DNA from 2 places in the Moritella sp. F3 genome. Region 1 is predicted to be linked to the other one. Evidence: predicted binding sites of a transcription regulator. Region 1 holds the regulator's gene; the other holds the start of a gene.

What was found. The regulator MetJ, encoded in region 1, represses methionine synthesis genes. The targets are predictions, from matches to a motif close to TAGACGTCTAGACGTCTA.
Region 2: the regulator MetJ is predicted to act here: its motif matches at 3,775-3,792, upstream of metE (5-methyltetrahydropteroyltriglutamate--homocysteine S-methyltransferase).

What each region holds. Positions count from the first base shown of each region.
Region 1 is NZ_BLRL01000022.1:27,207-34,186, forward strand. It holds gene metL (bifunctional aspartate kinase/homoserine dehydrogenase II) at 1-983, opposite strand, end outside; gene metJ (met regulon transcriptional regulator MetJ) at 1,161-1,487, shown strand; gene JFU56_RS21595 (RNA-binding S4 domain-containing protein) at 1,675-2,301, opposite strand; gene JFU56_RS21600 (malic enzyme-like NAD(P)-binding protein) at 2,434-3,675, opposite strand; gene rpmE (50S ribosomal protein L31) at 4,080-4,292, opposite strand; gene priA (primosomal protein N') at 4,525-6,726, shown strand; gene argS (arginine--tRNA ligase) at 6,823-6,980, shown strand, end outside.
Region 2 is NZ_BLRL01000003.1:284,349-291,328, forward strand. It holds gene JFU56_RS07540 (hypothetical protein) at 173-586, opposite strand; gene JFU56_RS07545 (Dabb family protein) at 987-1,286, shown strand; gene metE (5-methyltetrahydropteroyltriglutamate--homocysteine S-methyltransferase) at 1,436-3,724, opposite strand; gene JFU56_RS07555 (LysR family transcriptional regulator) at 3,907-4,836, shown strand; gene JFU56_RS07560 (response regulator) at 4,980-5,777, opposite strand; gene JFU56_RS07565 (hypothetical protein) at 6,097-6,980, opposite strand, start outside.

The DNA of each region.
Region 1 (6,980 bases):
TTATATTGGGCTTGGTAATCAGCACTTTGTGAAAATTCAATATCGACTAAATACAGGTCATCAATCGAGGTAACAATTTTAGCGCCCTTGCCTTTGGGCAAACGACGGTGGATCTGCGTAGAGCCCTCGCTAGGCGTATAACTACAGCGTAACTGGACATGCTGTTTACTCGCCATTACCGGTTGTAAGGTACGGGCGTGTAATACAGGAGAGCCTAAACGAGCCAATTCAGCCGCTTCATCCAGCGATAATTTAGTTTGTAATTCAGCATCTTTAACGCGGCGTGGGTCTGCACTAAATACCCCGGCAACATCACTCCAAATAGTGGTTTGACTCGCATCAACTAATGCACTTAATAACGTCGCAGAATAATCAGAGCCATTACGTCCTAATGTGACGGTGCGCTGTTGACTATCGCCTGCAATAAAGCCAGTGACGACAACACGATTATTGAGTGTGACTAAACACGCCGCTAATTTTTGACGCGATACGATTTCATCAACAACAGGTTGCGCTGCTAATTCCGTAGTGAAGAACAAACGTGAATCTAAATCATCTGCAGGTAATTGATTTTGAGTCAACAAAGCCGCTAGCAATCGTGCAGACCATACTTCGCCGTGGGCAAGGATTTGATTTTTAGCGTAAACATCAAGGTTAGTTTCTAATAAATGGCTGATAGTATGAATGTCATCTTGCAGCGCAGCGGTGAGCTCTGCACATAATTCATCAATTAATAATTCAGCGATGAGCTTAGCTTGGTATTCACACGTGGCAATAAGTCGTTCAGGCGCAGCTTGATCACCATCTTCCGCGAGCTGTAACAACTCTAACAACTGGTTAGTTGTTTTACCTGCCGCAGAAACAACAATCAGATCTTGAGCCTGGGTATGTTCACTAATAATCGCCGATACGCGACGATAACAAGTGGCATCCGCTAAACTACTGCCACCAAATTTATGAATACTGCGCTTCACTGCGTCCATGCGTTCTCCCGAACTTAATATCGAATTGATGTATGACTAGTACCTCAAAACATACACCATTAAGTCACAATAGGTCAATAGACGTCTAGAGCTCTTTACATACTGATTGCCAACAATCAAATTCAAAGGTAGACTTATTACTTATTCATTAAATAATAATTTACGCAAAGGTCGAAAATGACGAAGTGGAACGGCGAGTATATTAGTCCCTATGCAGAACATGGGAAAAAGAGTGAACAGGTTAAGAAGATCACTGTTTCAATTCCTTTGAAAGTATTAAAAGTTCTGACAGATGAAAGAACTCGCCGTCAGATTAATAATCAACGTCATGCGACTAACAGTGAATTATTATGTGAAGCATTTTTACATGCTTACACTGGTCAGCCGCTACCTGCTGACGAAGATCTAACAAAAGATAAACCAGATAACATCCCTGCAGAAGCGAAAGCGCAAATGTTAGCGTTAGGCATTAATATTGATGATTATCTAGAGCAAGATGACTAATCAGTAAATAAGCGATAAAGAATAGCGAAGCAGTTATAAAAAAGGCACTCCTTTATGCAAGGAGTGCCTTTTTTGATCTCAACAGTCTGCATACGTTATCTCAATGCAGCCCGTGAATAAATTCAAGCCAGAACCTAATCATTAAGCCTAAAGATAGGTTCGAAAGCTGACTTCTAAAGGTGAAGCCCTAAAAACTAAAAGGGGCCGCTCGGCCTTTTTTCTTTTCGGCTTTTTTAGGTTCAGCCACTTTTGCTGTCTGCGTTTGTTTTGCTGCAGGTTTTTTCTTTTTCTTCTTCTCAGGCTGTTCCCAAGTATCCGCGGCAGTGCTTTCAATCACAGGCTTAACAGCTGCAGGTTTTACAACAGGAGTTGGCGTGATAAAGGCAACATCAGCTTCAACATCTGTGCTTGTAGCAGTATCATTAGCAATGAAATCGTCTTCAGTCAGCTCATGTTCAGTCATGTATGCTGCAACAGAATCTGACTCAAGTGCAGCCGGATCAACAAATTCATCTTCAGAAAAATCTTCGCCATCATCAGTCTCTGCATAATCAGCGTCATCATATGATGCTAACTCTTCGGCAGACATAACTTGATACGCTTCACCATCAAAACCGATGATGTCACCAAACATAATTTTTTTACGTTTACGTGTTTCAACTTCACCGTTGACATAAACATAACCGTTAGCAATATGATTCTTTGCTTCACTGCCCGAGGTCACTAGGTTCTCAATTTTTAAAATTTTATATAATTCAATTGGTTCTTCAGAAACAACAACAGGGATGACTTCAATTTCGTATTCTTCAGACATGGAAACCTTAAATGTGGGCAATATAGCGGCTCTTTATACAAGTATAAGCGCAGAAATGCAAACGCCAAGGAAAGACCTTGGCGTTTGTCAGAGCGATCAAATAGAATTATTTGATCGCGTTACCGAGTAAATTTACAGCATGTAATTTTCTGGTAACTCAATACGTGATACACCCGTTTCAACTGCGGCGAGCGCAACCGCACGTGCAACACGTGGTAATAAGCGTGGATCCATTGGCTTAGGAATAATATATTCCTTACCAAATACTAACGACGTAGTGCCAGATGCAGCCAGTACTGATTGCGGTACTTCTTCTTTCGCAATTTCACGAATGGCATGTACAGCTGCCACTTTCATCGCTTCATTGATCACACTAGCACGCGCGTCTAATGCACCACGGAAAATGAACGGAAAGCACAACACGTTATTCACTTGGTTTGGATAATCAGAACGACCCGTTGCCATGATAAGATCTTGACGTGCACCATGTGCTAATTCAGGTTTTATTTCTGGATCAGGGTTTGAACAAGCAAAGATAATTGGGTTATCAGCCATTAATTTCACATCTTCAGCAGACAATACATTAGGACCAGATACGCCAACAAATACATCTGCACCATTAATCGCATCTTGTAGCGTGCGTTTATCAGTGTTGTTAGCAAAACGCTGTTTGTATTCGTTAATATCATCACGACGAGTGTGGATAACACCTTTACGATCTAACATGTAGATTTTTTCACGCTGCGCGCCACATGAAATTAATAATTCCATACAAGCGATTGCCGCTGCGCCAGCCCCCATACAAACAATCACAGCTTCAGCAATGTCTTTACCTTGGATATCGAGCGCATTAATCATGCCAGCTGCTGTTACAATAGCAGTACCGTGTTGATCATCATGAAATACCGGGATCTTACAACGCGCAATCAAGGCTTTTTCAATCTCAAAACACTCTGGTGCTTTAATATCTTCTAAGTTAATGCCGCCGAATGTATCAGCAATATTAGCTACCGTATCGATAAATTCTTCTGTCGTGCGGTGTTTAACTTCAATATCAATTGAATCAATATCAGCAAAGCGTTTAAACAATAGCGCTTTACCTTCCATGACTGGTTTTGACGCTAATGGACCTAAATTACCTAGGCCTAAAATAGCGGTACCGTTAGTGATAACAGCAACTAAGTTACCTTTAGCTGTATATTTATAAGCATCATCAGGATTAGCAGCGATTTCACGCACTGGTTCAGCGACACCTGGGCTATATGCTAGCGAAAGATCATCGGCTGTTTCTGCAGATGTAGTAAGTTGAATAGCAATTTTGCCTGGTTTTGGGTTCGCATGGTAATCCAATGCTTGCTGTCTAAGGTCTGACATACGCAGTATCCTGAATGAAATGAATGCACATAACTCACCGTCTTAGTTCAAGAATAACAAGCAGTGAGAAACAACGTTGGGGAATTAACTAATAATCGAATGTAACGCCAAATATTTAACTTTAATTTAACACAGCTCACTTTTGTTTTACACTGAGCTAAACCGGTTAATAATATTGTTGGCATGATTCTACATTAATTTAAGTTGTTTATTCTACCTTTGCACTGGTACGAAGTGTTTATTTTTATATGTTTTGCTAATTTTAGAAGAAGATTTTTATAGAAATGAAATTAATGAGGTTAAATTTAAGTTTTATAAATGTTTCAAATTATTTTCTAGGTATAAAAAAAGGCACCCTAAGGTACCTTTTTGACTCACTGCAATAAATTGTATAAATACAATTATTATTTTGCAGAAAGAGCGCCAAAACGCTTGTTGAATTTGTCAACACGACCGCCAGTATCAACAGTACGTTGCTTACCAGTGTAGAATGGGTGACAGTTTGAACATACGTCTAGAGTGATATTTTTGCCACGAGTAGAACCCATAGTGAAAACGTTACCGCATGAACATTTAGCTTCAATAGCTGAGTACTCTGGGTGGATACCTTGTTTCATAGAAACCTCAATTTAGGTTATGTCGCCATCTGAAACACTGCCAGACACCACATAAAGTTATAGAATTTTTAGGCTGCGAATAATATAGGATCTTACCCCCTAATATCAATAGCTGATGCATAAATAAACTGCATTTAGAACATTAAATAGAAAATATCAAGACATTACCCAGTTAACCGCCGTAAACTGTTTACTGAAATACCGATTTAAGTCGTAAAAGAGAGTTGAGTTCATGCCCGTTGTCGCCGTTGCCGTTCCAGTACATTTAAGCAGAAGCTTTGATTATATCTATTCAGATGATATTCACATCGAACCAGGTATGCGTATCTGTGTGCCTTTTATGAATAAGCAACTCATTGGCATTGCCCTGGCAACTAAAAACGACAGTGAGTTTCCACTGGCAAAACTCAAGTCCATTATCAATGTACTTGATGAGAATGCTATTTTATCAACAGACATGTTGGCCTTTTTTAATTGGTGCGCCGACTATTACCATTACCCAATAGGTGAAGTCATTGCACAAGCATTGCCGGTTTTATTACGTAAATTAGAATCCGCTAAATTAAACAGTTACACTTTTTGGCAATTAACCGATAACGCTCACCAATTAACAATGCCGGAGTTAAACCGGTTAACCCCTGCGCAGTTACAGACCATCAAATTACTGGCAGAAACAGGGTTAACGCAGTCACATTTAAAATTAGCTAATATAAAATCAACGACCATCAAGGCACTGCAAGATAAAGGCCTAATCAGCCAAGAGTATATTGAGATCCAAGATAACGATGCCCAACATTGGCGTCAAAACTTGGTTGTCAGTGACAATCGCCCCTCACTTAACACCGAACAAGCGATCACGATTGCCGCCATTGATATCAACCATTTTGCCACTTACCTACTCGATGGTGTGACAGGCAGTGGAAAGACTGAAGTTTATTTAAATGTGATCGAAAAAGTATTAAAAACAGGTAAACAAGCGTTAGTCATCGTGCCCGAGATTGGTCTTACGCCACAAACCATTTCACGCTTCAAACGCCGTTTCAATGTACCCATTGTAGCCCTACATTCAGGTCTAAATGACGCAGAACGTCGCGAAGCTTGGTTAGAGGCGCAAGCTGGTGTGGCAGGTATCGTCATTGGTACGCGATCTGCCATTTTTACTCCGATGCATGATTTAGGCGTGATAATTATTGATGAAGAGCATGACGGGTCACTGAAGCAACAAGAAACATTCCGTTATCACGCCCGCGATCTGGCGATTGTCAGAGCGCATCGTAATAATATTGCCGTGGTACTAGGTTCTGCAACACCAGCACTAGAAACCCTGCACAATGCCAAGACAGGTAAATATCGTCACTTGCAGCTGACTCAACGCGCGGGTAATGCCCAGATGCCAATTCATCACCTGATCGATATTAAGAATCAGTCTTTAAACTCAGGGTTGTCGACTGAATTTATCGCGTTAATGGCAACGCACTTAGCAGCGGGAAATCAAGTTCTGCTGTTTCTAAATCGCCGAGGCTATGCGCCCGCGGTCATGTGTCATACCTGTGGTTCAATGGCAGAGTGTCAGCGCTGTAATACTTATTACACTTACCATCAGTCTCGTAATATATTGCACTGTCATCATTGCGATGAACAGTTTCCAAAACCACGTCGCTGCCCAAGCTGCGATTCCAACGAGATCATCACTGCAGGTTTTGGTACCGAGCAACTCGAGGCCATGCTTACCGAACATTTTCCGCAATACCCGATTATCCGTATTGATCGAGATAGTACCAGCCGTAAAGGCAGTTTAGAAAAAGCATTAGAAGCAGTACGCAAACGTGAGTTCCGTATTTTGATTGGCACTCAGATGTTAGCCAAAGGGCATCACTTCCCCGACGTTACTTTAGTTGGCTTGATTGATGTCGATAGCGCCCTGTTCAGCAGCGACTTTCGTGCGCCAGAAAAGCTCGCGCAATTGTTTGTACAAGTATCAGGTCGCGCAGGCCGAGCAGCTAAACAAGGTGAAGTTGCGATTCAAACCCACCACCCTGAACACGAGCTGATCCAAGATTTGATCAATAATGGCTATAGCCACTTTGCTCAAACCGCATTACATGCGCGTTCGATGGCGAGTTTACCGCCTTATAGCTTCCAGGCTTTATTCCGATCAGAAGCACACCAGTTCAGTGAAGCCAACGCTTTTTTAGTCGACATAAAACAACTGGTGCAAGAATATAATCACAACCCACAACTGCTTTGTTTAGGCCCTATGCCTGCACCAATGGAGAAACGCGCAGGAAAGTATCGTTTACAGCTTTTACTGCAAAGCCCGCAACGTCAGCATATCACTCATTTATTACGCCAAATAATGCCCAAAATTGAAGCATTAAAGTCTGCACGTAAAGCCCGTTGGTCGTTAGATGTGGATCCAACTGAAATGTTGTAAGGATATCGGCATTTATCCGTTGATTAGCTAGTCAAATGGCCCTAATCACGCTAAAATGTTGGATCTATTTTTCATCATTGCTAGCGAAGAGAATCCATGAAAGAGCATATTATACAGCTACTCGAGCAAACCGTTACGATCTTAAAAGAACAACAAATCATTCCTGCAGATGCACAACCACGCATCGCAGTAGATCGTACCCGCGACAAGGCTCATGGTGATTTAGCAACGAATTTAGCAATGATGATGGCAAA
Region 2 (6,980 bases), on a different contig from region 1:
ATTGCAAAGTGCAAATACAAATGAAAAACAGTTTTGGGGTAACTAAAATGCAGATTAGATGGAAGTGGACTATGGGATTTTTGCTATTACGTAGGGGTTATATAAGGGAGCTTTGAGCCCCCTTATATCAATTATTTAGTCAGCTAATAGTCAAACGACTATAGCAATATGACTATGCTTCAGCAGTTACTTTTGCTGTTGCAGCTTTAACTACTTTTTGAACTTTTGCTGGTTCAGTTTTTAATTCGCTGATCATTTGTGCAAGAAGGTCAATTTTACTTTCAACTTCATTTAGTTTTTGACCTTGAACACCAGTAAAACGGCTAGTAATGCTTTGCGCTTTAGTTTCAATTGTTTCTAAAGAGATTTTTTTACCTAAAAGCGCTGAAACTTGCTCTTTTACTTGAGGTTCAACTTGTGTACCGCGCTCAACTAAAGATTCAAAAAGTTGCGTTGCTTTATCTGATGACTTTGATGCTTCATCAACGATTGTGCCATAAACACCAAAACCTGCAGTGATAGATGTTTTTGCTGTTTCTTTTGCGACATTGTAGATAGTTTCTACTTGGTTTAGTAAGTTAGCCATGGTTATCACTCCTAGTGAAAGTATGTAGATTAAGGTTTCTTTTCAGTTGAGTTAATCATATTGCTTTTATTTAGAAATCACATTCCAGAGCAAAATAAAAATGATTATTATCTGAATAAAAGTTAAATGGCTTGTTAGGGAGGCATTATAGGAAACGGTCTTTTAGGAAACCAAGTTACAAGGCTTGCAGAGAAGTTCTATTTCAGTCTAAATATAAGGTTGGTGTAATGCACATTTGTGATGCTTATATGAAAATTTTGTGAAACATTGATATTCATCCTGCTAAATGGGTTATTTAAAGTTATACTTTTGCTTCTTCAAATCCCCACCTTATTTGGATGAATAGTTCGGGTTAATAATGTGGGTGAATTTTAATTTGTTAAAAAAGGATAGAACAATCATGGCGTTCAAACATATTGTAATGTGGACTTTGCTAGACACTGCTAATGGTAATGATAAAAGCACAAATGCTAAATTAGCGAAAGAAGCACTTGAAGCGCTTAATGGTCAGATCCCAGGATTACAACACTTGGAAGTGGGTATTGATTCTCTACAAGGTGCGGGCTCTTACGATCTAGTATTGATTGCAGATCTAGACTCTCGTGCTACATTAGATGTATATCAAGATCATCCTGCACATCAAGCGGTATTACCTATGATGAAAAGCATCACAAGTCAGCGTGCAGCGGTAGATTATTAATCTAATTTTTTGCTATTAATATAAGCGAAGACTGTAGAAAGTGAGAAACATATAAATAAAAAGGAGAGCGCTTGCTCTCCTTTTTGCATTTTATAGTTTAAGGTTATAGCTTAAAGTCATAGTTTTAGGTTACAGCTTAGCGCTATGGCTTAAGCCTTGTGTGAAAAGGTATCGCGCAAGTTATGTGCAGCGGTAACCATGTTCTGTAATGCTGCTTCTGTTTCTTGCCAACCGCGGGTTTTAAGGCCGCAATCTGGATTAACCCATAGACGCGCAACGTCAATGTATTCACTGGCATTGGTGATTAGCTGCGTCATCCACTCAACACTCGGTACATTTGGTGAATGAATGTCATAAACACCAGGACCAATATCATTCGGGTAGCTAAAGTCAGTAAACGCTGACAGTAATTCCATATTAGAGCGTGACGTTTCAATCGTGATCACATCGGCATCTAATGCCGCGATTGAAGGCATAATTTCGTTAAACTCGCAGTAACACATGTGAGTATGGATCTGAGTATTATCTCTTACGCCTGACGCACTGATACGGAACGCTTTTGTTGACCAATCTAGATAAGCCTGTTGCTCGCTGCTACGTAGCGGTAGGCCTTCGCGTAGTGCGGGCTCATCAATCTGAATGACTTTAATACCAGCTTGTTCTAAATCAACGACTTCATCACGAATAGCTAAGGCAATTTGGTTAGTTTGTTCTTCACGGCTAATATCATCACGCGTAAACGACCAACATAAGATTGTCACAGGGCCTGTTAGCATGCCTTTCATTAACTTACTCGTTTGTGCTTGAGCATACTTACTCCAAGCGACAGTCATTGGTGCAGGGCGAGAAATATCACCAAAGATGATAGGTGGTTTAACGCAACGCGTACCATAGCTTTGTACCCAACCGTTTTTAGAAAATGCAAAACCATCAAGCAATTCACCAAAGTATTCAACCATGTCATTACGTTCTGGCTCACCATGTACTAGCACGTCAAGTCCCAGTGCTTCTTGGCGGGTGACCACATCTTTGATCTCAGCTTGCATTTTGGTGATGTATTGATCTTGGCTAATTACGTTTTGTTTAAATTGATTACGCGTTTGACGAATATCACTCGTTTGTGGAAATGAACCAATCGTCGTTGTTGGGAAAAGCGGTAAATTCAATTCTTGCTGCTGGCTAACAATACGTTTAGTAAATTCGCTATGGCGCTGTGCATCTTGGTCTGTGATTGCCGCAACGCGTGCTTTAACAGCTGCATTATGAATGCGTGTTGATGTTGCGCGCGAGGATACAACAGCTGTTGATCTTTCGAACTGCGTAGCTAATGCTTCACTGTTAATACCGCTTAGCACTGCATTGATACTGCTTATTTCAGTTAACTTTTGTGTTGCATAAGCTAACCAAGACTTTAATTCTGCATCAAGCTTGGTTTCGTTATCAAGATCAACCGGGCTATGTTGTAGCGAGCATGATGAAGCAATCCATAAGCGTTCACCCAACTGTGTTTTTGCTTGTTGTAGTGAGCTTACCGATGTTGCTAAATCATTACGCCAAATATTACGGCCATTAACGATACCCGCAGATAAAATCGCGTCAGCAGGCAGTAATGCTAATGCTGTTTCAAGTTGCTGTGGTGCGCGAGATAAGTCAATGTGAAAACCATTAACCGGTAATGAGAATGTAAGTTCAGCATTATCGCCGAGTGCGCCAAAGTAACTCGTGAGTAATAGCTTATTAGTGCCTTGCGATAGCTCAGCATAGCTGGTAGTAAAAGCTTTTTTCCAGTCACTTGTTAGGTCTTGAACTAGAATTGGCTCTTCGATTTGCAGCCATTCAATGCCTTCCGCAGCGATATTAGCGAGCAATTGCTTATAAGTTGTAACGAGCTGAGGTAGCAGCGCTAATTTATCAAAGTCACTGTTCGTTTTGCTTAATGATAAATAGCTTAACGGCCCTAACAGAGTTGCTTTAATTGGGAAGCCAAGTGCTTTTGCTTCTTGGATCTCTTCAATTAATTGGTTGTAGCTTAATGCGAACTGTTGATCTTCGTTAAGCTCAGGCACAAGGTAGTGATAGTTAGTATCAAACCATTTAGTCATTTCGCACGCTGCAGCTTGTTGACCACAACAAGGGCTTGAACCACGCGCCATATTAAATAGTGTATCAAGCGTGATTGTTTCTTCTTGATGACGGGCAGGGATAACACCTAATGTCGCTGATAATGCTAATACTTGATCGTACCAAGCAAAATCGCCGACAGTGATGAAATCTAAACCTGCATCAATTTGTTGCTGCCAGTGCTTTGATCGTAAGGTTTTACCTACGCTTTCTAATTCAGTTTTAGTGATGTCACCTTTCCAATATGACTCAATTGCTTTTTTTAATTCACGGTCTGCGCCAATACGTGGGAATCCTAATATGTGTGATTTAGCCATTTGCAACTCCATTTGATTTGTTTGATGTGTTATAAATACTCTTAAACGTAAAGCCGTTTAGATGGCTAAAGTATTGACTATTATATCACGTGAATCAAATTCATATTTTTACTGATTAAGTTGAAATTAATTGAAGTTGGCTTTATGCTGAATTTAGTCATCAGTTTAAAAGGAAATTAACGATGCTCGAAGTTAAGCATTTGAAAACCATCATCGCATTAGAAAAAACAGGCTCGTTAGTTGAAGCATCTGAAAGTCTTTACATGACACAATCAGCTCTGTCACATCAGATTAAAGATCTTGAAGAACGTTTAAATACGTCGTTATTTATTCGTAAAACCAGACCATTGCGCTTTACGGTTGCAGGTGAGAGGGTACTTAAACTGGCGAAATCAGTACTCCCTATGTTTGCTAATACAGAGCGTGATATCAGTCGGTTATTATCAGGTAATGCCGGGCGTCTGCATATGGCCATTGAATGCCATAGTTGTTTTCAATGGTTAATGCCTGCGATTGATGTATTTCGCGATCAATGGCCAGAGGTAGAATTAGATTTAGCGTCTGGTTTTAGTTTTGCGCCATTACCAGCACTGAAACGGGGTGATGTCGATCTCGTCGTAACGTCCGATCCACAAGTCTTATCCGGTGTGCATTACGAACCGCTGTTTAGCTATCAGCCAATGTTAGCGGTGAGTCGCCATCATGCGCTGGCTAGTAAGTCTTATATTGACCCTGAAGATCTGGCGACAGAAACCTTAATTACCTATCCTGTGGAACAAGAACGGCTTGATATATTTAATTTATTTTTAGATCCTGCAGGTGTATCACCTCATGCCATTCGTCATGCGGAATTAACCATTATGATGCTGCAGTTGGTGGCGAGTGGTCGTGGTGTGGCGGCATTACCTAATTGGGCATTAACCGAGTATTTAGAGAAGGATTATATTCTTGCTAAGCCACTTGGAGAAGAGAGTTGTTGGACGACGTTGTATGCAGCGATCCGTGTTGAGCAGCTTGACATGCCCTACATGAGTGAGTTTTTGAAAGATGCGAAAGCAAGCTCTTTTCAGCAGCTAAAAGGGATTAAAATCGCTAGCATAATCAATGCTTAAATATTAAAAAGGGAAATATGCACAGTGTGTATCTCCCTTTTTATCGATTACTATTTGACTCTATAGCGACTCTATTTTTATATTGTCGCCATAGCTACAGCTATTTTATTCTACAGATAGCAGCACATTATAAACACAGAATGTTACTTCTCATCTAACAGTTGTTTGATTAGCATTCTAACCGTATCAATATCAAATGGTTTATCACATAACGCGGAAACACCAGCTTGCTTGACTGCTGATAATTGAGCGTTGCCTTCTTCAGACGTCACCATCATGATTGGCAGATAAGACAATTCAGGATTCATTCTGATCTTTTCAACTAATTCTTTACCGTCCATTTCTGGCATATTGTAATCAGTCACGATCAAATCAAAGGTGTTTTGTGCTAAATACTCGAGTGCCTCCACGCCATTTTCAGCAGATGTAACGCCTTCAATGCCCATGCTGTTTAATACACGGCAAATATGTTTTCTGGCGGTTAAGCTATCATCAACGACCAAGATACTTAATGCTGTCACATCATAGAGATCTAGCTCCATTTCTTCTGGTTCAATATAGCTAAGTGTCGAGTTTAGTGCACGCTGTAAATCAATAAACTTAAATGGCTTAGGTAAAATAGCAATTGCGCCAGCTTGCTTCACTTTGTCTAATACTGAAAAACGTTGCTCGCTGGAAATGAGCATAAAGGCGATGCTTTCAGTGAGTCTATTTGATTTAACAAATTCGGCTAACTCAGCACCTGAGCCATCTTCAAAATACATCGCACTGATGATCAGGTCGGGGATAAATCCCGTTAAACTCTGCTTTGCTTGCGCGATTGAAACAACACATTCGATGTTATCAACGCCCGCATCTTGCAACTGCGTTTTGATAAATTTATTTTGTGTAGTCGAAGGCTCAATTAATAAAATAGACAGATCACGAACTTCAAGACTCATATTATTCCTTTTTATATAAGTTTATATTACTACTAATTAACTAATACATAATGAATGTAGCTAATTATCCCGTCTAAAATATCCTGACTTGGCATAAGAGTCTAGTTTTACTGTGATGAAAAGTGACTTTGATTGTCGATATTTATTGTGATGGCTAGGTTATTTATTCTGTTCTGTTTACGTAATATTCGCTACTAGCTAGGTGAATAGGATGCTCCTGTGAAATAGGTGTTCTTCGTAATATAATGGGAGAGCATAATACAAACCAAGGAGTAAGCTATTTACTGCTTGGTTTGTGCTCATAATTTAGGTGATGTGATTAATTCCTCTCAACAGCGCTTGTTGGTAATGTCGTTACTTGTGTTGTTTCAATGGCAACACCTTCAAGTGTCGCACTGATAACGGCGGCATCAACAAGTACCGTATTGATAACGCTCTCATCTTTAGAGGCATCAGCAAGTGCCGTATTGATAATGTTCTCATCTTTAGGGGCATCAACAAGTGCCGTATTGATAACGTTCTCATCTTTAGGGATATCTACAAGTACGGCATTGATAACGCTTTCATCTTTAGCTACATCTTCAAGTGCTACGGCATTGTCAGTGACTTGAATAGTCTCATCATCAGTGTCAAATTCACTTAGCATTGCAGAAAGCTCAAGTTTAAAGGTATTCACTTGCTGTTTATAGGACAGATCAGAAAGATCTTGGCCTAGAAATTTATGCCCAAAATCTTCGAGTGTGGCGCGGTAATGTAATACTATTTGCTCGCGTTGCTTTTTATCTAGTTTATTGATCCAATCGACATCGCTGCTCACGTGTTCTGCACTTTTAATATATTTGTCGGCTAAATTAGCAGCGTCATCTAGGGCTATTACATCTCGTGGACTTGAGGTGATAACTGTCGTTAGGTTCTGCAGTTCCTGTTGGACACGGTTGTAGCTTTGCGGAATTAATCGTTGATTTAATTGGTCAAACTTATCTTCTAATGGTGAGTAATACTCTGCAGTGACAATGTTGATTTCAAGCTCATTTAGTTTTTTTTGTAACTTATCACGGTTAGTGGCTTGCCAGGATGAGGCATTATTCGTTTCGATATTGCTGATTAATTTATTCATGGCTTTATTGATGTATGCAAAATCACGTTGCCAAGTTGGTGTTATTTTAGGTGATAGGTATTCAATATCAGCGAGTGGTTTAGATA